3 regions of the Monashia sp. HAY1-2A genome follow, and region 3 is predicted to be linked to each of the others. Evidence: predicted binding sites of a transcription regulator. Region 3 holds the regulator's gene; each other region holds the start of a gene.
The links. The regulator HspR, encoded in region 3, represses chaperone genes until heat shock. The targets are predictions, from matches to a motif close to AAGTTGAGTCNNNNNGACTCAACTT.
Positions count from the first base shown of each region.

Region 1 (7,076 bases), on a different contig from region 3:
GAGCCGTTGGACGGGGCCGGTGCGGCGGTGCACGCGGCGAGCAGGGCCGGCGTGACGGCGCCGACGACGGCAGCCACGACGGTGCCCCGCAGCCCGGTGCGACGGCGCGCGGTGGGGCGGTGCACGAAAGTCACCGCCCCACCGTAGACGACCGGTTCACGCGACGCGGGAGGCCGTCCGTACCAGGGACCGCGAGGCGAGGACCGATGCCAGCACGACCGCTCCCGCGAGCACCGACGTCAGGACGAAGCGGACGACCAGGGCCGAGTCGAGCTGGCTGCCGAAGGGCAGCATGAGCACGAGGACGAACCCAGCCGACACGCCGATGGTCACCGCGAGCGGGAGCGCGACCTCGAGGGCACGCGCCCGGTGCAGGGACCTCTGGCCGGTCCCGGCCAGGGCGAGCGCGCGGTACTGGTCGCGTTGGTCCAGGACGCGCGCGGCCTGCACCACGCCCGTCGACGTCGCTCCGACGACGGTGATGATCGCCAGGGTCACGAACGATCCCGTGCTGAGATCTGCCGCGAGGTAGCGCTCGAGCCCCCTGGCGGAGTCGTCGACCGAGGTGAGGCTCGTGAACCCCGTGACGATGACGGCGAGCCCGAGGGCACCCACGGCTCGCCACGTGCTCTTCGGGTCATCGACGATGCGCCGGGCTGCGAGCAGCGTCGTCGCCGTGGGCGCGACCCGTGCCGCGACGCGGCCGGCGACCATGACGACCCAGGGCCCGACGGCGTTGACGGCCAGGATCATCGCGCCGAGCACGAGGACGATGACGACGCGGTCCGGCTCCTTCATGGGGGTGATGACGAGCAGCCAGGCGGCACCGGCGGCCGCCGCCACGAGGAGCCGGAGCAGGCTCAGTCGCCTCGGACTCGTGCGGGCGGCGACGCCGAGCGGGCTCACGACCACCCGGGACAGGCTCGAGGCCCCGGACAGCAGGGCCACGACGACGACTGCCGCGACGACCAGGCCGGTCTTCCACAGCGGTAGCAAGAGCTCGCCGAGCTCGAAGGTGCGCCCCTGGAACGTGAGCCGGGCCACGAGCGGTAGCACGGCCACGTAGAGGACGACGCCGGCCAGGGCACCGACGAGCGCCTGCGCGGCGGCCTCGGCCAGCGTCATCAGGGTCACCTGTCCGGTCGTCCCACCCGCGAGGCGCAGCACGGCCAGACGCTGGTCGCGCCGGGCGATGGCCAGTCTCGCCGCCACCCCGCCGAGGGTCAGGATCGGGATGACCAGGCAGGTCGTGGCGATCCACGCCAGCGTGACGTACAGCTCGCCGAGCGTCGCGGCGTCGATGGAGAGGCCGGCGACGCTGGCGTGCGGCGGGGTCGTGTTGCGCGCCTCGAACGCCGACAGGCCGGCGACACTGACGAGCAGGGCCGCGGTGGCGACGGCGAACGAGACGACGGCAAGGACGCTCGGCACCCGGTCCGACTCGGCGGCGGCTCGACGCAGTCGCCACCAGAGTGACAGCGCGGCCCTCACCGCCCGACTCCGAGCACGGCACCGGAGGTGTGACCCGACGTCGAACGGGCGGTCGTCCGCTCCACGACGCGTCCGTCCCGCACCCGCACGACGGACTGGCACCACGCAGCGACGTTCTCGTCGTGGGTCACGACGACGAGCGATGCCCCGGTGTGTGCGGCGAGGTCGGTCAGGTGCCGCATGACCTCGGCGCTCGTGTGCTGGTCGAGCGCACCGGTGGGCTCGTCGGCGAAGACGACGCCGGGCCGCGCCACCATGGCGCGCGCGATGGCGACCCGCTGGGCCTGTCCGCCGGAGAGCTCGCCCGGGCGCCGCTTCTCCAGACCGGCGAGGCCGAGAGGTGCGAACAGGGGCAGGGCCTGCCGGGTGGCGGCCCGCCGCGACAGGCCGTCGAGCATGAGCGGGAGGGCGACGTTCTCCACCGCGGGCAGCTCGGGCAGGAGCATGACCTGCTGGAAGACGAAGCCGAAGTCCTTGCGGCGCAGCGTGGTCCGTTCCCGGTCGGACAGGCGTGCGATGTCGCGTCCGCGCCACAGCACTTGGCCGCCGGTGGGTCGCAGGATGCCGGCGAGGACGTGCAGCAGCGTCGTCTTGCCCGAGCCGGACGGGCCCATGACGGCGATGCTCTGGCCGCGGTGGACGGTGAGGTCGACGCCCCCCAGCGCGGGCGGCGTCTGGCCGGGGGTGTGGCCGTAGGTCATGACGAGGTCGCGGGCGACGAGGCCCTCGGGCGCGTTCGGGTCGTGGTTGCTCATGGCGTCCACCCTCGCCTCGGACGACCTGCCACGTCGTCGGCCGCCGGTCCCCATGCGTGCGGCGCGGCTACGACCCCGGTCTGACCCCGCGGTGCACCGGTGTCAGACCCCGGTCGAGGCCGCGGCGGGCGAAATGGAGCGGAACGGCCATGGGGGAGGACGGCGAAGGGGCCGGGGAACGTGTCCCCGGCCCCTTCGGCCGATGGGGCCTCGTGAGTCCCAGCGGAGCGCCGGCTCCAGACCGTGCCTCAGCGCTCGCCGGACACCCCGCGGTCGGGGTAGACCGTGTCGTCGGGCACGGGCGGCCCGGCCGTGACGTTGACGCCGAGCGCCTCGTCGAGCGCGGCGCCCTCGGGCAGCTCGGGCAGGTCGTCCGCGGGGCGGTGCGTCTTGCCCGGGTGGGCCATGTCCGAGAACGTGAACGTCTCCTCCTTGCCCTCGCCCTCGGTGTCGACCTTGACGTACTGGCCGGACGTGAACTCGGCGTAGAGGATCTTCTCCGACAGCGCGTCCTCGATCTCGCGCTGGATGGTGCGGCGCAGCGGGCGCGCACCGAGCACGGGGTCGTAGCCCTTCTTGGCGAGCAGGTTCTTGGCCGCGGGCGTGAGCTCGATGCCCATGTCCTTGTCCTTGAGCCGCTTGTCGAGCTTGGCGATCTCGAGGTCGACGATCTGGGTGATCTCGTCCCTGCTGAGGTGCGGGAACACGATCGTGTCGTCGACGCGGTTGAGGAACTCGGGGCGGAAGTGCTGCTTGAGCTCGTCGGTGACCTTCGCCTTCATCCGCTCGTAGTCCGAGCGGCTGTCGGGTCCGGCGCTGAAGCCCATCGAGGCCTTGGAGATGTCGCGCGTGCCGAGGTTCGTCGTCATGATGATGACGGTGTTCTTGAAGTCGACCATCCGACCCTGGGAGTCGGTCAGGCGGCCGTCCTCGAGCACCTGCAGCAGCGAGTTGAAGATCTCCGGGTGGGCCTTCTCTACCTCGTCGAAGAGCACGACCGAGAACGGCTTGCGGCGCACCTTCTCGGTGAGCTGGCCGCCCTCCTCGTAGCCGACGTAGCCGGGGGGCGAACCGAACAGGCGCGAGACCGTGTGCTTCTCGGAGAACTCCGACATGTCGAGGCTGATGAGCGCGTCCTCGCTGCCGAAGAGGAACTCGGCGAGCGTCTTGGCCAGCTCGGTCTTACCGACGCCGGTGGGGCCGGCGAAGATGAACGAGCCACCCGGACGACGCGGGTCCTTCAGGCCCGCACGCGTGCGCCGGATCGCCTGCGACAGCGCCTTGACGGCGTCGTCCATGCCGACGATGCGCTTGTGCAGCTCGTCCTCCATGTGGAGCAGCCGGCTCGACTCCTCCTCGGTCAGCTTGAACACCGGGATGCCGGTGCTGGCGGCAAGGACCTCGGCGATGAGCTCCTCGTCGACCTCGGCGACGACGTCCATGTCACCGGACTTCCACTGCGCCTCACGGGCGGCCTTCTCCTGGCGCAGGCGCTTCTCGTCGTCGCGGACGCGCGCCGCACGCTCGAAGTCCTGGCCGTCGATGGCCGACTCCTTCTCGCGGACGAGCGCGGCGATCTTCTCGTCGAAGTCGCGCAGGTCCGGCGGGGCCGTCATCCGGCGGATGCGCAGGCGCGCGCCCGCCTCGTCGATGAGGTCGATGGCCTTGTCGGGCAGGAACCGGTCGTTGATGTAGCGGTCGGCCATGTTCGCCGCCGCGACGAGCGCGCCGTCGGTGATGGTGACCCGGTGGTGGGCCTCGTAGCGGTCGCGCAGGCCCTTGAGGATCTCGATGGCGTGCGGCAGCGTCGGCTCCTGGACCTGGATCGGCTGGAAGCGCCGCTCGAGCGCCGAGTCCTTCTCGATGTGCTTGCGGTACTCGTCGAGCGTCGTCGCGCCGATCGTCTGCAGCTCACCGCGCGCCAGCATCGGCTTGAGGATGCTCGCGGCGTCGATGGCACCCTCGGCCGCACCGGCACCGACGAGGGTGTGGATCTCGTCGATGAAGATGATGATGTCGCCGCGGGTGCGGATCTCCTTGAGGACCTTCTTCAGCCGCTCCTCGAAGTCACCGCGGTAGCGGCTGCCCGCGACGAGCGAGCCGAGGTCGAGGGTGTAGAGCTGCTTGTCCTTGAGGGTCTCCGGGACCTCGCCCTTGACGATGTCCTGGGCCAGGCCCTCGACGACGGCGGTCTTGCCGACGCCGGGCTCACCGATGAGGACCGGGTTGTTCTTCGTGCGGCGGGACAGCACCTGCATGACCCGCTCGATCTCCTTCTCGCGCCCGATGACCGGGTCGAGCTTGCCCTCGCGGGCGGCCTGGGTGAGGTTGCGGCCGAACTGGTCCAGCACGAGCGACCCCGCCGGGGTGCCCTCGCCCTGGGCCTGGCCGACGCCGGCACCGGTCTTCTCGCCGCTCTGACCGCCCTGGTAGCCCGACAGCAGCTGGATGACCTGCTGGCGCACCTTGTTCAGCTCGGCTCCGAGCTTGACGAGGACCTGGGCTGCGACGCCCTCGCCCTCACGGATGAGGCCGAGGAGGATGTGCTCGGTGCCGATGTAGCTGTGGCCGAGCTGGAGTGCCTCGCGGAGCGAGTACTCGAGAACCTTCTTCGCGCGGGGCGTGAAGGGGATGTGGCCGGTCGGGGCCTGCTGCCCCTGGCCGATGATCTCCTGGACCTGGGCCCGGACCGCTTCGAGCGAGATGTCGAGCGATTCGAGGGCCTTCGCGGCGACGCCTTCGCCTTCGTGGATCAGACCCAGGAGGATGTGCTCGGTCCCGATGTAGTTGTGGTTGAGCAGACGCGCTTCCTCCTGCGCGAGGACAACCACCCTCCGGGCCCTGTCGGTGAACCGTTCGAACATGTTCTTCTCCTGACTGATCGAGAGACATCTCGATGCTATCCGTGCCCGCTGTCAGCGAGCACAACCCGACCAACGCGGCGACCTCGGGTCCTGTTCCCCATCCTGAGTCGGTGGGGCTCAGGTTCCGAGCCTGTTCGCCATGGGCGGAACACACCAGTCCCATACCCGCGCCGCATCCGCACCCCGCTGTCCACGCACACTCCGACGACCCGGGCCCGCGCACCCTCCGCAAACCGAGGCCACCCGAGGCCGGCCAACGCGACCGCGCCATGGCGCGGTTCCCCGCCGTCTTGGCGTCCCGGTGGCCTCAGAGCTGCGCCGTGGCGAAGTTCTCGGTCTCGAGTCCTCCGGCTGATGTCACGTCGCCGGGCCGGCTCGGGAAGTGGCGACGCCAGTCCTCGCGCAGCCGCGGCACCGGCATCCCCACGGAGCGCATCGCCTTGGTGACGCGGCCGAGTGTGCGCGCCGGGGTGGAGTAGATGTCCTTCGACACGATGACGAGCCGACGGATCCTCTCGTCGTCCAGCGCTTCGTCCCGAGCAAGGTCACCGAGCCACTGCACCTCGGAGTCGGCGTGCTGCCGTCCGTCGTACTCGAAGACGAGCCGGTAGGGCAGGTAGGCGAGGTCGTACCGGCGGACGAGCGTGCCGTCGGGAGCACGGCCCGGACGTCGACCGCGGGTTCCGGCAATCCCGCCAGGACGATGAGCAGCCTGACCCACGTCTCCATCGGTGAGTCCACGCCTGCTCGGACGAGCGAGGCCGCCTGCCGGGCGAGGCGCGAGTACGGTCCGTGGTGCCGACCGGCGGTCCGGACGAGCTCACCCGGCGAGGTGCGTCCCGCCCTGACGAGAGAGTCGCCGAGCACGACGAGATCCACCAGATCCAGCATCTGTGACAGGTCGAGGAAGGTCTGCACCGGACTGGTGACACGCAGTCCTCGGAAGCTGACGACGCGCTGAGCCGCCTTGGTGCGGTGTGCGGCGATCCCGACGCGTCGGGAACGGTTGCGCGGGCTGCACACGTGCACGTCCGCGTCGTCGGGGACGACGCCGCCCCACAGCCTCGCTGCAGTGTGGTGCGACACGTAGCTGCCCGGGGTGACGACGGCAAGGGCCGCCTCGATCCGCGCCCTCGTCGTCGGCTCCGCCTCGCGCACGAGATACACCCCGCGGAAGACCGGCTGGTGGCTGCGCCTCAGTCTGCCATCCGTGACTCCGGCCCCGATCGCGTCGGACCGGAGGAGCACCGACGTCTGCTGGTCAGGGGTTGCCATGCCGAGAGCCTGCCCGTTGACCGCGTCGGCGCGCAGCCGCTCTCCACAGCCCTCACGGGCGGCACCTTCACAACTCCGCCGTGGCGCGGTTGTTGGGGACGAGGGTGTGCTGCATCGGCCGTGGAAGTGCGCCGTGGCGCGGTTGTGGCGGGGAGTTGTGGCTCATCCGCCCGGGAAGTGCGCCGTGGCGCGGTTGTGGCGGGCGTAGGCGCAGGGCATCGACGCGTCAGCTCGGCGGGTGCCGGCGCGCGAACCGCTCGTGCAGGTCGCGGACCTCGTCCTCCAGCTCGGGCACCGGGCCCGCGACGACGGCGCCCGGCACGACGTCGGTGATCGCCAGGGCCCGGACCCGCGAGGGCGAGGAGCCCCACGACGCGCGCCACCGCACGAGCTGCTCGGTGCTCGCGGCGTAGACGATCCGACCCAGCCCCACCCAACCGTGCGCAGCCGAGCACATCGCGCAATGCTCGCCCGAGGTGTAGACCGTCGCGGCGGCCCGCTCCGCCGGCGTCAGCCGGGCACCGGCCCACCGGGCGATGGCGAGCTCGGGGTGCTGGGTCTCGTCGAGCTCGACGACGTGGTTGTGGTCCTCGAAGAGCACCTTGCCCTCACCCGACACGAGGACCGAGCCGAACGGCTCGTCGCCGCGCTCGAGCGCGAGACGGGCGAGCTCGACGGCCCGCCGCAGGTG
Region 1 covers NZ_JBNDHY010000042.1:19,244-26,319, reverse strand. The annotation lists gene ACPYOM_RS08615 (LCP family protein) at 1-134, opposite strand, end outside; gene ACPYOM_RS08610 (FtsX-like permease family protein) at 157-1,491, opposite strand; gene ACPYOM_RS08605 (ABC transporter ATP-binding protein) at 1,488-2,246, opposite strand; gene ACPYOM_RS08600 (ATP-dependent Clp protease ATP-binding subunit) at 2,495-5,110, opposite strand; gene ACPYOM_RS08595 (hypothetical protein) at 5,418-5,831, opposite strand; gene ACPYOM_RS08590 (nucleoside deaminase) at 6,612-7,076, opposite strand, start outside.
Region 1: ACPYOM_RS08600 (ATP-dependent Clp protease ATP-binding subunit) is a predicted target of HspR. The motif match lies at 5,210-5,234, and genes of this name have one in related genera.

Region 2 (7,076 bases), on a different contig from region 3:
GGCCGCGCCGCGGACGCCCGCGAGACCCTCCTCGCGTGGGACGGTCACAGCGACGTCGACAGCCACCCCGCGGCGCTCTTCGCCGCCTGGCGCACCGCGCTCGTCCGGTGGTTCGCCGAGCAGCCACCGCTGGCCGCGGTCTGCGAGCCGCTCGGCCACTCGCGCGTCTTCGCCGCGTGGACCAACCCGTTCGCCCAGCTCGGAGCCGGCTGGCACACCCTCGTCGAGGGCGCCGACGCGCTCGGCATCGACGTCCCGGCCGGCGTGGGCGTGGCGCTCGACCGCGCCGCTGCGTCGGTCGGGCCCGACGCCGTGTGGGGCGACCGGCACCGGCTCGACCCGTTCCACGCGCTCGACGGCCTCGCGAACCCCGAGGGCTCCGAGGGCCTCGCGCGCTCCGCGGGCCTCGCGGGGGTGCCGACGGTGACGCCCCATCCCGTCCCCGGCGACAAGGGGTGCGTCCTCGCCGCGGCGAGCGCCCCGGGTGTCACGGACCGCGCCTACGGCGGCCCCGTGGCGCGTTACGTCTGGGACCTCGCCGACCGCTCGGCCAGCCGGTGGGTCGTTCCGCTCGGTGCCTCCGGTGTGGAGGGCGACCCGCACTTCTGCGACCAGACGGAGGCCTGGCTCGCGGGTCGCCTCTACCGCGTGCACGACCGGGACGACGCCTGACCCGCCACACTTGACCATTCTTTTACCTTTTACGGGATATATCCTGACTTTCCCCGTACGCTCGTCCTGACGGACCGGGTGGGACGGTCCGCGGTGGTCGGGTCGAGGGTCCCGACCGTGAGGGGTGGAGGGGGTCCGGACGTGTCCTGGACGATGACGATTCCCGGTTTCGCACTCGATGCCGCGCTCGACCGTGCCTTGGTCCCGGTCGGGGTCGCCGGCGGCGAACGCCTCCTGCCCGACCCTGAGTGGCCGGTGCCGCCCCGCGGCTGGCACCTCTGGGCCGCGGCGCTCCCCGACCCCGGCTCGCGCCGCTCGCCGTCGGACGCCGCGTCCCGCGAGCCCGGCCACGGCGAGGTCGACGTCACCGGTGACGACGAGACGCGCCCCTTCGTCGAGGCCGACGACACGGCCTTCACCCTCCCGTCGCGTCCCGCGCACGCACCTCGCGACAGGGTCGACCTGCTCGGGGGCCGTGGCCGCCGCCTGCCCGAGGGCTCCGGTCTCGGCTTCACGCTCATGGCCGCCCTCGTCGTCCTCGGCACGCTCATCGGCGGACCCACCGGCGGCCTCGTGGTCCTCGGCGTCTCGACGCTCCTCGCCGCCTCCGCAGCGATCGTCCTCGGCCGACTGACGCTGCACCACGTCGGTGGCGCGCGCGGTGGCGGTGTGCTGCTCGTCGTCGCGGCCTGCGCCCTCATCGTCGGCTCCCTCGATGCGGCGGCCCGCCGGCTGGACGCCCCGCAGCACGACGTCTCCGTCCCCGTCCCTGTCTCCTCGCCCGCGGCCTCCGACCTCGTGTCGACGCCGACGGCCTCGACGGCGGTGACGGGGTCGACGCACCGCGAGAGCACCGAACTGGGCACCGAGCTGACCACCGAGCTGGGCATCGTCCCGTCGGTCACCGGGACGCTCCTGCCGCACGACGCGCCTCCGTCCGCGTCGATGCCGTCCGACCGACGGGCCACGCCGGCCACAGCGGCCGCGCGGGCCGCGGATGTCGCGGGCGGCGGGGCCACCCGGGCTCGTCCCTCGTCGGCGCCGGTCGCGCCGTCCCTGCCAGTGCTGCCGACAGACGCGTTCGCCCCCCGGCTGCCGGCCCTCGACGGCCTCGCCACGCCCCTCGAGCCCCTCGAGCCGCTCGCGTCGAAGCCGGTCGGCGGCGTGGGTAACGCGGCGAAGAACACCGTGCAGCAGCGCGCGAACCACGGTGCGGAGGTCCTCGTGGAGAACCTGTCGGGGAACGCCGCCGGGCTCGGGGCGGCGACCGCCAGGCCCGCCGCCGGCGACGTCCTGGCCGCGCACCCGGCCCGCTGACCGGACCGCAGGCCGGAGCACAGACCGCAGCTCGGACTGCAGCACAGGCCGGCCCCGGTAGGCGGCATCGGTGTGCCGCATGCGGAGCCGCCTCTCGTGCCGGTCGCGCTGTGCGAGAGTGACCCCGTGAGCACAACGACGCGGCGCTCGGCTGCCCTCTGGCTCGTCGGCGCCGCCCTCGTGGGTGCCGCTGCGGCCGTCCTCCACGTCCTGCGATCCGACTTCGGCGGCGGCCACGCGAGCCCGGGCCTCGCGGTGTCGGCCTACCTCGTCACCGGCCTCGCCGCCCTGATGCTCTACCACGGCATCGTCGTCGCGGCCCGGGCCCAGGACGCGGCGGCCCCCCGCGCGATCGAGGACGAGGTCGAGCCCTGGCCGCGCCCGGGCGACCCGTCCGACGGCACCGCGCTCGACCGCGACCGCGTCGACCCGGTGGACCCGGTGGACCCCCTCGACCCCCTCGACCACCCCGACGCCGCGACCACCCCGCCGGCGGTCGAGACGCACGAGGTCTACACCTTCCGGCGCGGCAAGCGCATCGGGCACGGCTGACGTCGTCGAGGCTGCTCGTCCGGCTGCGGTCGGTGGGCGCGGGCACAATGGCGACATGACCGACGGCGCCACCCGCTGGGTGCTCCACGTCGACCTCGACCAGTTCATCGCGGCGGTCGAGGTGCTGCGACGCCCCGAGCTCGCCGGCCGGCCGGTCATCGTCGGCGGCCGTGGCGACCCCACGGAGCGGGCCGTCGTCTCGACGGCCAGCTACGAGGCACGCCGGTACGGCGTGGGGTCGGGCATGGCGCTGCGGATCGCGGCGCGCAAGGTGCCCGACGCCGTCATCCTGCCGGTCGACGCCGAGGCCTACACCGAGGCTTCCGGACGGGTCATGGACGCGCTGCGCTCGCTCGGGGTCGTTGTCGAGGTCCTCGGCTGGGACGAGGCGTTCCTCGGGGTCGAGACCGACGATCCCGAGGCGTTCGCCGGCCTGGTGCGCCAGACCGTGCTCGAGGCCACCGAGCTGCACTGCTCCGTCGGCATCGGCGACAACAAGGTGCGGGCCAAGATCGCGACCGGGTTCGGCAAGCCACGCGGCGTCTTCCGCCTCACGAGGGACAACTGGTTCGAGGTCATGGGGGACCGGCCGGTCATCGACCTGTGGGGCGTCGGGTCGCGGGTGTCGAAGCGGCTCGCCGCGCTCGGCCTCGACACGGTGCGCTCCCTGGCCGAGGCCGACGAGTCCGCCCTCGTCGGCGAGTTCGGCCCGCGCATGGGGGTCTGGTACCACCAGCTCGGCCGCGGCCTGGGGTCCGCGGTCGTCGACGACAGCCCATGGGTCGCCCGAGGCCACAGCCGCGAGACGACGTACCAGCAGAACCTGACGACGCCGGCCGAGGTGCAGGAGGCCGTCCGCGTGCTCGCCGCCCAGGTGTTCGCGGACACCGTCAAGGAGGGGCGACCGGTCTTCCGGGTCACCCTCAAGGTGCGGTATGCACCGTTCTTCACGCAGACGAAGGCCCGCAAGCTGGCGGCCCCGACGACCGACGTCGCCGACGTCGTCGCGGCCGCCGTCGAGCTCGCCGGTCGCCTCGACCCGGACCGCGAGGTGCGCCTGCTGGGGGTCCGGGCCGAGCTGGTCATGCCCGAGGAGGGCGACCCCGTCGAACGCACGCCGATCCGCGGTCGCCTCTGACGCCGCGCGACGAGCAGTGGCAGGACGCTGTCAGGTTCGTGGCCTACGGTCGTGCGCATGTCTTTGCGCGCGAGCAGCCCTGCCGAGGCCGGACGCCGGGTGGGCGGGTCGCGCCTGCTGCTGGCGGTCGTCGGCTGCGCGGTCGTCGTGGCGCTGCTCGCGGTCGTCCGCGACCCGCTCTACACGTGGACGGCTCACCTCGGTGACTCGCTGCCCGGCCCGGTCGGTGCCCTCGTGGAGGTCGCGGGCGAGCTCGGCATCCTCGTGCTCCTCAGCGCGGCCGGTCTGCTGGCCTGGCGCGCGCGGTCACGGGGGCTCGAGCACGTCGCCGTCGCGGTCGGCGCAGGCCTCAGCGTCGTCGGGGCGTACGCGCTGAGCGAGCTGGTCAAGGCCGTCGTCCGGGAGGAACGACCCTGCCGCACCCTCGCGGTGCACCCGCTCGCGGCCTGCCCAGCGGTGGGCGACTACTCGTGGCCGAGCAACCACGCCGTCATCGCCGCGGCGCTCGCGACGGCCGTCGTCGTCATGGTGCCCGTGTGGTGGCGGTTCGCCGCCCCCGTCGCCCTCACCGTCGCCGTCGCGCGGGTCCTGACCGGGGCGCACTACTGGCACGACGTCGTGACGGGCCTGGCCGTGGGCGTCCTCGTCGTGTGGTTCGCCACCTGGGCGCTCGTGCCCTGGCTGCACGATCGCCTCGAGGCCTGGGTCACGGCCTCGGCCCCCGACCCGGTGCGTCGTCTCGTCGGGGCGCCGGTGCACGACCGGGCCGACGCCTGAGGGTCCCGTGCGAGGCGTCCGGCTCGGCGGCGCGGCCGCAGGCAGGCGATGGCCCCGGGCGGCCGTCCACCCGGGGCCTCGTGCGTCGTGATGGTCAGCTCTCGGAGTCGGAGGACCCGCCCGACTCGATCGACTGGGTGCCACCGCCGTGCGAGACGGAGATCTTGCGCGGCTTGGCCTCCTCCGCGACCGGGATCACCAGGGTGAGGACGCCGTCACGGTAGTCCGCCTCGATGCGGTCGAGCGCGAGCCCGCGACCGAGCGACAGCTGGCGGGCGAAGGTGCCCGTCGGGCGCTCCCGCGAGAGCCACTGCGCGCCCTCGACCTCGGGGGCCGGGCGCTCGGCCCGGACCGTGAGGGTGCGGTCCTCGACATCGATGTCGATGCTCGAGGGGTCGACGCCCGGCAGGTCGATGCGGGCCACGAAGTTCTCGCCGGACCGGTAGAGGTCCATCGGCATGACGGCGCCGGCACTCGAGCGCAGGCCGTCGGTGAAGAGACGGTCGAACGTGCGGTCGAAAGTGCTGCGGAACGGGTCGAAGGTGGTGGTGCTCATGTCAGTTCTCCTCGATGAACGGTGGCCGTATCTGATGGGCCAACGGTGACCTTTCTTGAGTGGTAACCGCTCAACTTCGTGCTGTGTTCCCGAGGATACGACGGGTTCCGCGCCAGCTCAAGAGGGCCCCGACGGCAGAGGGCCCGGCGGTGGTCTCCCACCTCCGGGCCCTCCTCCCGTCCCCGCCGACCGACCGTCGGCGAAGGTCCCTGGCGTGCCTGCGCGGCGTCAGGCGCGCCCGTGGGCCGCCCGGCTGCGCCGGCTCAGCGCATCCACCGTCACGGCGAGGAGCAGGACCGCGCCGGTGATCATGTACCGCTCCGGGGAGCCGAGGTTGATGAGCGCGAGGCCGTTGCTGATCGACTGGATGACGAGGATGCCGAGCAGTGCCGCGTAGGCCGAGCCGCGCCCGCCGAAGAGGCTCGTCCCGCCGATGACCGCGGCCGCGATGGCGTTGAGATTGGTGTCGGCGCCCCCGCTGCTCTGGTTGGCCGCCGCGAGGCGGGCCGCCGCGAAGATGCCGCCGAGGGCCGCGAACGTCGAGCACAGCGCGAAGACGGTGAGGTAGGTGCGCCGCACGTCGATGCCGGCCCGACGGGCGGCCTCGACGTTGCCGCCGACCGCCATGACCGAGCGCCCCCAGCTCGTGCGCCGGATCGCGAAGTCCATGACGACGACCAACGCGAGGAACACGAGGAACATGACCGACACGCCGCGGTCCTGGTTGAGCACCGCGATGGGCGCGAGCAGGACGACCGCGAGGAAGGCGGCGCGGGCCACGACGAAGCCCACCGGCGTCGTCGACAGGCCGGCCGCGTCTCGCCGGGCGTTCGCGCGCAGCCTGCTCGCGGCGTAGGCCGCCACCACGAGCGCGGCCAGGACGTAGGCGACGACCGGCGGCAGGAAGGTCTGCTGGGCGAAGGTGACCAGTCCGGACTGGAAGGGCAGGTTGATCGAGCCGGTCTCGCCGAGGACCTTCAGCTGCAGCCCGAGGAAGCCGAGCAGACCGGCCAGGGTGATGACGAAGCTCGGCACCCCGAAGCGGGTGTAGACCGCGCCGTAGGCCAGGCCGATGACGGTGCCCGCGAGGATCGCCGCGACGATCGCGACGAGCGCCGGCCAGCCGCGCTCGACGGTCCCCACCGCCACGATCGCCGCCGCGAGGCCGCTGATCGAGCCGACGGACAGGTCGATCTCGCCGAGCAGCAGCACGAGGACGATGCCGATCGAGATCGTGCCGATCGCCGCGCTCTGGAGGGTCAGGTTGACGAGGTTGCGCGGGGACAGGAACGCGTCGTTGAGGCTCTGGAAGACCACCCAGATGATGACGAGGCCGACGACGACCGGTAGCGCGCCGAGGTCACCGCTGCGCAGCCTCGCGAAGAAGGCCCGGGCGGCACCTGCCACGCCGGCCTCGGCGATGAGCCGTTCGTCCTGCAGGTCGGCGGGCAGGGCGGCGGCCCGGGCGGCCGGTTGGGCCGGCGTCGCGTGGGCGGCATCCTCGGCCCGAGCGGCGAGGCCGGCGCCTGCCGGTGCGGTCGAGTCCCGCGTGGGGTCGGGGGTCGTCGTGCTCATGACTGCTCCTGCGGCTCGGGCTGCTCGGTGTGCTGGTCGGGCTCGGGGTGCCCGGCATGGGCCCGTCGCGAGGCGCGCTCGGACACCGCGTTGGTCGTGGCGCCCGTGATCGCGGCGATGATCTCCTGCACGCTCGTGCGGCTGACGTCGAACGTGCCGTTGTTGCGTCCGAGGCGCAGCACCGTGACACGGTCCGCGACGGCCATGACGTCGCTCATGTTGTGGCTGATGAGAATGACGCCGAGGCCGTTCTCGCGCAGGCGCTCGACGAGGTTGAGCACCTCGGCGGTCTGGGCGACGCCGAGGGCCGCGGTCGGCTCGTCGAGCATGACGACCTTCGGGTCGCCGAGCAGCGAGCGGGCGATCGCGACCGTCTGGCGCTGGCCGCCCGAGAGGCTCGCGACGGGGATGCGGACCGAGGGGATCCGCGCCGAGAGCTGGCGCAGCAGGCGCCAGCTCTCCTTCTCCATCGTCACCTCGTCGAGGGCC
Region 2 covers NZ_JBNDHY010000055.1:428-7,503, reverse strand. The annotation lists gene ACPYOM_RS10275 (penicillin acylase family protein) at 1-672, shown strand, start outside; gene ACPYOM_RS10270 (hypothetical protein) at 814-1,989, shown strand; gene ACPYOM_RS10265 (hypothetical protein) at 2,116-2,541, shown strand; gene ACPYOM_RS10260 (DNA polymerase IV) at 2,597-3,679, shown strand; gene ACPYOM_RS10255 (phosphatase PAP2 family protein) at 3,737-4,456, shown strand; gene ACPYOM_RS10250 (Hsp20/alpha crystallin family protein) at 4,551-5,012, opposite strand; gene ACPYOM_RS10245 (sugar ABC transporter permease) at 5,241-6,587, opposite strand; gene ACPYOM_RS10240 (ATP-binding cassette domain-containing protein) at 6,584-7,076, opposite strand, start outside.
Region 2: ACPYOM_RS10250 (Hsp20/alpha crystallin family protein) is a predicted target of HspR. The motif match lies at 5,065-5,089, and genes of this name have one in related genera.

Region 3 (7,076 bases):
AGCCAGGACTGGTTCGAGAAGGACTTCTACGCGATCCTCGGCGTGCCCCAGGACGCCGACGCGGCCGCGGTCAAGAAGGCCTACCGCAAGCTGGCCCGCGACCTGCACCCGGACCACAACGTCGGCGACACCCGCGCCGAGGAGCGCTTCAAGGAGATCGGGGAGGCGTACGCCGTCCTGTCCGACCCCGAGCAGCGCCGCGAGTACGACGCCATCCGCGCCATGTCGCACGGGGGTGCTCGCTTCACCGCGGGCGGTCCCGGCGGCGGGGGCGCCGGCTTCGAGGACATCTTCTCGGCGTTCGGCGGTGCGGCCGGCCCCGGCGGCACCCGTGTCCGCTTCGGCGGCGGGGGTGCGGGCGCCGGCCAGCCGAACCTCGAGGACATCCTCGGCCAGATGTTCGGTGGCGCGGGTCCGGGTGGTGCCGGCGGCTTCGGCCAGCAGTACGGCGGGTACGGTGCGACGGCCGGTCCGCGGCCGGGCGCCGACGTCCAGGCCTCGACGACGATCGGCTTCCGCGACGCGGTGGAGGGCTCCACGGTGACGCTCTCCTCGCCCGACCTCGGCCGCATCACGGCGCGGATCCCTCCGGGCGTCAAGGACGGCCAGAAGATCCGCCTCCGGGGCAAGGGGCGCCAGGGCGAGGCCGGCGGGCCTGCGGGCGACCTCATCCTCGCCGTCTCCGTCGACAAGCACCCGGTCTTCGGCCGCGACGGCGACGACCTCACCGTCGACCTGCCCGTCACCTTCGCCGAGGCGGCGCTCGGGGCCACGGTCCCCGTGCCGACCCTCGACGGTGGGCAGGTCAAGGTGCGCATCGCGCCCGGCACGCCGAGCGGCCGGGTCCTGCGCGTCAAGGGCCGTGGCGTCCGCCGCGGCGAGCACACCGGCGACCTGCTCGCGAAGGTCCAGGTCGTCGTGCCGCAGCGCCTGACCGACGAGGCTCGCGCGGCGATCGAGACCATGGCCGCGGCCGAGGACGGCCACGACCCGAGGGCCGACCTGTTCCGCCGAGCGCGGGCCTGAGGCCGGCCGGCGACGAGAACGAGGAAGGGAGTGCCGACGATGTCACGCAGGAGCGCGCGCCCCGCCGGGCACGACGACGACGCGCCCGTCTTCGTCATCTCCGTCGCCGCCGAGCTGGCCGGCATGCACGCGCAGACGCTGCGCCAGTACGACCGCCTCGGCCTCGTCACGCCGTCGCGCACCCGCGGGGGCGGGCGGCGCTACAGCACCCGCGACGTCGAGCTGCTCCGTGAGGTGCAGCGGCTGTCGCAGGAGGGCGTGTCGCTCGCGGGCATCCAGCGCATCCTCGACCTCGAGAACCACGTCACGGCGCTGCGGTCGCGGGTCGAGGAGCTCGCCGCCGAGCTCGAGCAGACCCAGGCCGCGCTCCATGCGAGCGCGCGCTTCTTCGCCGTCGGGCCGCGCGGGGACGCCGTCCCGCTGCGGCCGGGCCAGCGCCCGCCGCGCACCCCCGCGTCGCAGGCCCTGGTCGTCTGGCGCCCGGAGCGCTGACCAGCCGCCTCGCGCACGTCGTTTGGCAACGCACCGCGCAGGTGCGAGGATGACCGGGCCTCCAGCCATGTGGGCGCGCACTGCACCCTGCCCACGTGGAGGTCTTCCTGTTGTCCCAGCCGCACGCCCCGATGACGCCGGACGGCGGGCTCGACCGGTCCGCCACCCTCGCGGCACCCGGGCGCAGCCACCGGCTCGCCCTGCCGGACACCGAGATCGGCCGCCTCATGGCCACCACCGACTGGGCGGCCACCGGCCTCGGTCCCGTGGACGACTGGCCGGCCGAGCTCGTCGCGGTCGTGGACACCGCGCTCGCACAGCGCTTCCCCATGCTCGTGTGCTGGGGTCCCGAGCTGCTCATGGTCTACAACGACGCCTACCGGGTGCTGCTCGGTGAGGCGAAGCACCCCGCCGCGCTCGGCCTGCCGGTGCGGGACGTGTGGCCGGAGGTGTGGGACCAGATCGCGCCGCGGCTGGCCGAGGTGGCGCGCACCCGCGTCCCCTCCTGGGACGAGGACCAGCTGCTCGTCGTCGACCGGAACGGCTTCCTCGAGGAGGCCTACTTCACGTGGTCCTACAGCGTCGTCACCGGACCGGACGGCGAGGTGGCCGGCGTCCTCGACATCGCCACCGAGACCACCGGCAAGGTGCTGGCCGAGCGCCGCGCCTCGGTCGTGTCACGGCTGGGGGCGGCCCTCGCCGGTGCGGCCACCGCCGAGGACGTCGAGCGTCTCGCGCTCGAGATCATGCGTGGGAACGTCGAGGACCACGCGTCGGTCGGGCTCATCGAGGGCCCGGTAGACGGCACGAGCGCGCCGGACCCGGGCGTCCACGTCGTGCCGGTCGTCGAGCCCGGCCGGAGGCGGGCCAGCGCCTCGCTCGTCGTCACCGCCAACCTCCGGCGGCCGTGGGACGAGCAGCTGCAGGCCTACGTCGAGCTGTGCGCGTCGCACGTCGCCGCCGCGCTCGCGGGCATGCGCCGTCTCGACGCCGGGCGGCACCGCGTCGAGGCGCTCGCCGAGCTCGACACCGCCAAGACCGCCTTCTTCGCCAACATCAGCCACGAGCTGCGCACGCCGCTGACGCTCATCGCCGGGCCGGTCGAGGACGCGCTCGGCGAGCCCGGTCTGCCGGCGGCGGTGCGCTCCCACCTCGAGCTCGTCGAGCGCAACACCGACCGGCTGAAGGTCCTCGTCGACCAGCTGCTCGACCTGACCCGCATGGACGCCGGGCGGGTCGAGCCGCACCGCGTCGAGACCGACGTCGCCGAGCTCGTCCGGGGGCTGGCCGCGAGCTTCCGTCCGGCCGTGCACCGCGTGGGCCTGACCTTCACGACCGACATCCCCGACCTCGGCCGGTCTGCGTGGGTCGACCGGGACATGGTCGAGCGCATCGTGCTCAACCTGCTGTCCAACGCGTTGAAGTACACGCCCGCCGGCGGCGTGCAGGTCACCCTGCACGAGCTTCCCGAGGGCTTCGAGGTGCTGGTCACCGACTCCGGCATCGGCATCCCGACCGACGACCTCGCCACCGTCTTCGAGCGGTTCCGGCAGCTGCCCCGCACCGACGGCATCCGGTCGCGCGAGGGCGCCGGCATCGGCCTGTTCCTCGTGCGCCAGCTCGCTGAGCTGCACGGCGGCGACGCCTGGGTCGACTCGGTCGAGGGCATGGGCAGCACCTTCGGCGTCTACCTCCCCTGGGGTCGGCCGCCCGCGGGCTCCCCGCCGGCGAGCCCCTCGATCACGCCGCGCACCGTCGAGTCCTTCCTGGCCGAGGCGCACGGCTGGGACGCCGGCGCCGACGCCGTGGCGTCGGCCCCGGACGGCGTCGACACCGCGGACGACGCCGACCCCGGCCCCGGCCCCGGCGCCCGCCGGCCGGCGCGCCCCGACGCCGGAACCGCGTCCGGGTCGGGACCCGCCCGGCAGCCGGGTGGGCGCCCGCTCCTGCTGCTCGCCGAGGACAACGCCGACATGCGCGCCTACCTGAGCGAGGCACTCGCGGACGACTACGAGGTCGTGGCGGCCAGGGACGGCGTCGAGGCGCTGGCGACGGCCAGGTCCCGCCGGCCGGACCTCGTCCTCGCCGACGTCATGATGCCGCGCCTCGACGGCCTCGAGCTGCTCCGGGCGGTGCGCGAGGACGACACCCTGGCCGACGTTCCCGTCGTCATGCTCACCGCTCGGGCCGGTGACGAGGCCAGCGTCACCGGCCTCGGTCGCGGCGCCGACGACTACGTCGCCAAGCCGTTCGAGATGCGGCACCTGCGGGCGCGCCTGTCGGCCAACCTCGCCCGGGCCCACGAACGCGCACGTGACGCCGCCTGGCGGCGCGCCGTCGTCGCCTCGCTGCACGAGCCGCTGTCGGTGTTCGAGCCCGACGGTCGGGTCGTGTCGCTCAACGAGGCGTTCACCCGCTCCTACGGCTGGAGCCTCGAGGACGGCCCGATCGCGCCGCCCTACCCGTGGAGCATCGAGGGGCCGGGCACCACGACCGAGCGCATCGCGCGCATCCTGGCCTCCAGCGAGCCGGTCGAGGAGACCTTCCCCCTCGCCCGCCGCGACGGCAGCCGGGCCTGGGTCTCGACCACGTCCTCGGTCATCCCCGCCAGCGGGATGCACCCGACGCTCGTCGTCAACGTCGTGCGCGACACGACGCTGCAGCACGAGGGCGAGCAGCGCCGCGCGCGTGCGGCCGCGCTGGCCGCCGAGCTGCGCTCGGCCCAGGAGCTCGAGCAGGTGGTCTCGGCCGCGATCGCCGGCTTCAGCGTCCTGTTCGACGGCATCGCGACCGTCCAGGTGGCAGGCGGTTCGGAGGCGGAGCGGCTGTACTTCAAGCCGCAGGGCCCGACGCCGGTCGCCGACCTGCACCCGTTGACCCGCTCGGTCCTCACCACCGGCCGGCTGCCCGGTGGGTACGACGCCCGGGCCGGCGTCGCCCCGGGCATCCTCTTCGAGCCCGACGGCCCGGAGTCGCCGGTCCGCGTGTGGGTCCGGCTGCGCGCACCCCGCATCGTCTCGGCCGACGAGGAGATCGCCGGCGACCTCGTCGCCCAGCTCTTCGCCCACGCCGTCGACCGGGTCGCGGCCCGGCAGGACCGCGAGACCAAGGAGGCGCAGCTGCGCCAGGCCATCGAGAGCCATCGCGTCATCGGCCACGCCGTCGGCGTCCTCATCGAGCGCCACCGGATCACGGCGGTGCAGGGGTTCGAGACGCTGCGGCAGCACTCGCTCAACCGCAACATCAAGCTGCGCGAGCTGGCCCAGCGCGTCGTCGAGACGGGGCTGGACCCCGGCGAGGCCTGACCACCGACCGTAGACTCGGCCCGTGGAGCCCGACCGCGCTCCCCGCCGACGACGGCTGCTGGTCCGGCGCCGGCCCGCACGGCCGCCCCGACCCGACAGGGGCATCCTCTCGGTCTGTCACACACGCACGAAGTTGAGCGGAATACACTCAACTGCGGGACCGTTGTCCCGGGTGGACGGCTACCAGTCGTATCCCGGTCGTCCATCCTCACCCCCCGCTCGTCCCGCTCGTCCCGCTTCGTCACAGGAGAACGCATGGACCTTCAGCTGACCAACAAGGCTCAGGAGGCCTTCGCCCAGGCCGCGACCACCGCGACCGGCAAGCACCACCCGAACATCGAGCCGGCGCACCTGCTGCTCGCGTTGGCAGCACAGTCCGGCACCACGACCCCCGCGCTGCTCACGGCCGGGGGCTCGTCCGTCGCCGCGGCCACCACGGCCGCCGAGAAGGCCATGGCCGCGATGCCGCAGGTGAGCGGAGGTACCCAGCAGCCGCAGCTGTCGCCCACCGCGGGCCGCGTCGTCAAGCAGGCGCAGCAGTACATGACGGCGATGGGCGACACCTACGTCTCCACCGACCACCTCCTGCTCGCCGTCGCGCGCACCGGCCAGTTCGGCCTCGACGCCGACGCCATCGAGAAGGCCATCCCCGAGCTGCGCGGCGGCCGAGCGGTCACCACCGAGAACCCCGAGGGCACCTTCGAGGCCCTGGCGAGGTACGGCACCGACCTGACGGCCCTGGCCCGCGACGGCAGGCTCGACCCCGTCATCGGCCGCGACGCCGAGATCCGCCGCGTCGTGCAGGTGCTCTCGCGCCGCACGAAGAACAACCCCGTCCTCATCGGCGAGCCGGGCGTCGGCAAGACCGCCGTCGTCGAGGGCCTGGCCCAGCGCATCGTCGAGGGGGACGTGCCCGAGAGCCTGCGCGACAAGACCCTCTACAGCCTCGACCTCGGCGCGATGCTGGCCGGCGCGAAGTACCGCGGCGAGTTCGAGGAGCGCCTCAAGGCCGTCCTCGAGGAGATCAAGGGCAGCGACGGGCAGATCGTCACCTTCATCGACGAGATCCACACCGTCGTCGGCGCGGGTGCCGGCGGCGAGGGCGCCATGGACGCCGGCAACATGCTCAAGCCGATGCTCGCCCGCGGCGAGCTGCGTCTCGTCGGCGCGACGACCCTCGACGAGTACCGCCAGCACATCGAGAAGGACGCCGCGCTCGAGCGGCGCTTCCAGCAGGTCTTCGTCGGCGAGCCCTCGGTCGAGGACACCATCGCGATCCTCCGCGGCCTCAAGGAGCGCTACGAGGCGCACCACAAGGTGACCATCGCCGACTCCGCGCTCGTCGCCGCGGCGTCGCTGTCCGACCGCTACATCAGCGGCCGGCAGCTGCCCGACAAGGCCATCGACCTCATCGACGAGGCCGCCTCGCGGCTGCGCATGGAGATCGACAGCAGCCCCGTCGAGATCGACGAGCTGCGGCGCGCCGTCGACCGGCTCAAGATGGAGGAGTTCGCCCTCGAGCAGGAGACCGACCCGGCCTCGCGCGACCGCCTCGAGCGGCTGCGCCAGGACCTCGCCGACCGCACCGAGGAGCTGGCCGCCCTCAACGCGAGGTGGGAGGCCGAGAAGTCCGGGCTCAACGCGGTGGGCGACCTCAAGGCCCGCATCGACGACCTGCGCACCCAGGCCGACCGGCTCCAGCGCGAGGGTGACCTCGGCGGCGCCTCGAAGATCCTCTACGGCGACATCCCGACGCTGGAGAAGGAGCTCGCCGCAGCCCAGGAGCGCGAGGCCACGGCGACGACGTCCGACGAGGCCCCGATGGTCAAGGAGGAGGTCGGCGCCGACGACATCGCCGACGTCATCTCGGCCTGGACCGGCATCCCCGCCGGGCGCCTGCTCGAGGGCGAGTCGGAGAAGCTGCTGCACATGGAGCAGCACATCGGTGCCCGCCTCATCGGGCAGGCCGAAGCCGTGCGTGCGGTGTCCGACGCGGTCCGCCGCACGCGCGCGGGCGTCTCGGACCCCGACCGCCCGACCGGCTCCTTCCTCTTCCTCGGCCCCACCGGCGTCGGCAAGACCGAGCTGGCCAAGAGCCTGGCCGACTTCCTCTTCGACGACGAGCGCGCCATGGTGCGCATCGACATGTCGGAGTACTCCGAGCGGCACGCGGTGGCCCGGCTCATCGGCGCGCCCCCCGGCTACGTCGGCTACGAGGAGGGCGGTCAGCTCACCGAGGCCGTGCGGCGGCGT
Region 3 covers NZ_JBNDHY010000064.1:379-7,454, forward strand. The annotation lists gene ACPYOM_RS11335 (DnaJ C-terminal domain-containing protein) at 1-1,026, shown strand, start outside; gene ACPYOM_RS11340 (heat shock protein transcriptional repressor HspR) at 1,066-1,518, shown strand; gene ACPYOM_RS11345 (ATP-binding protein) at 1,614-4,823, shown strand; gene clpB (ATP-dependent chaperone ClpB) at 5,079-7,076, shown strand, end outside.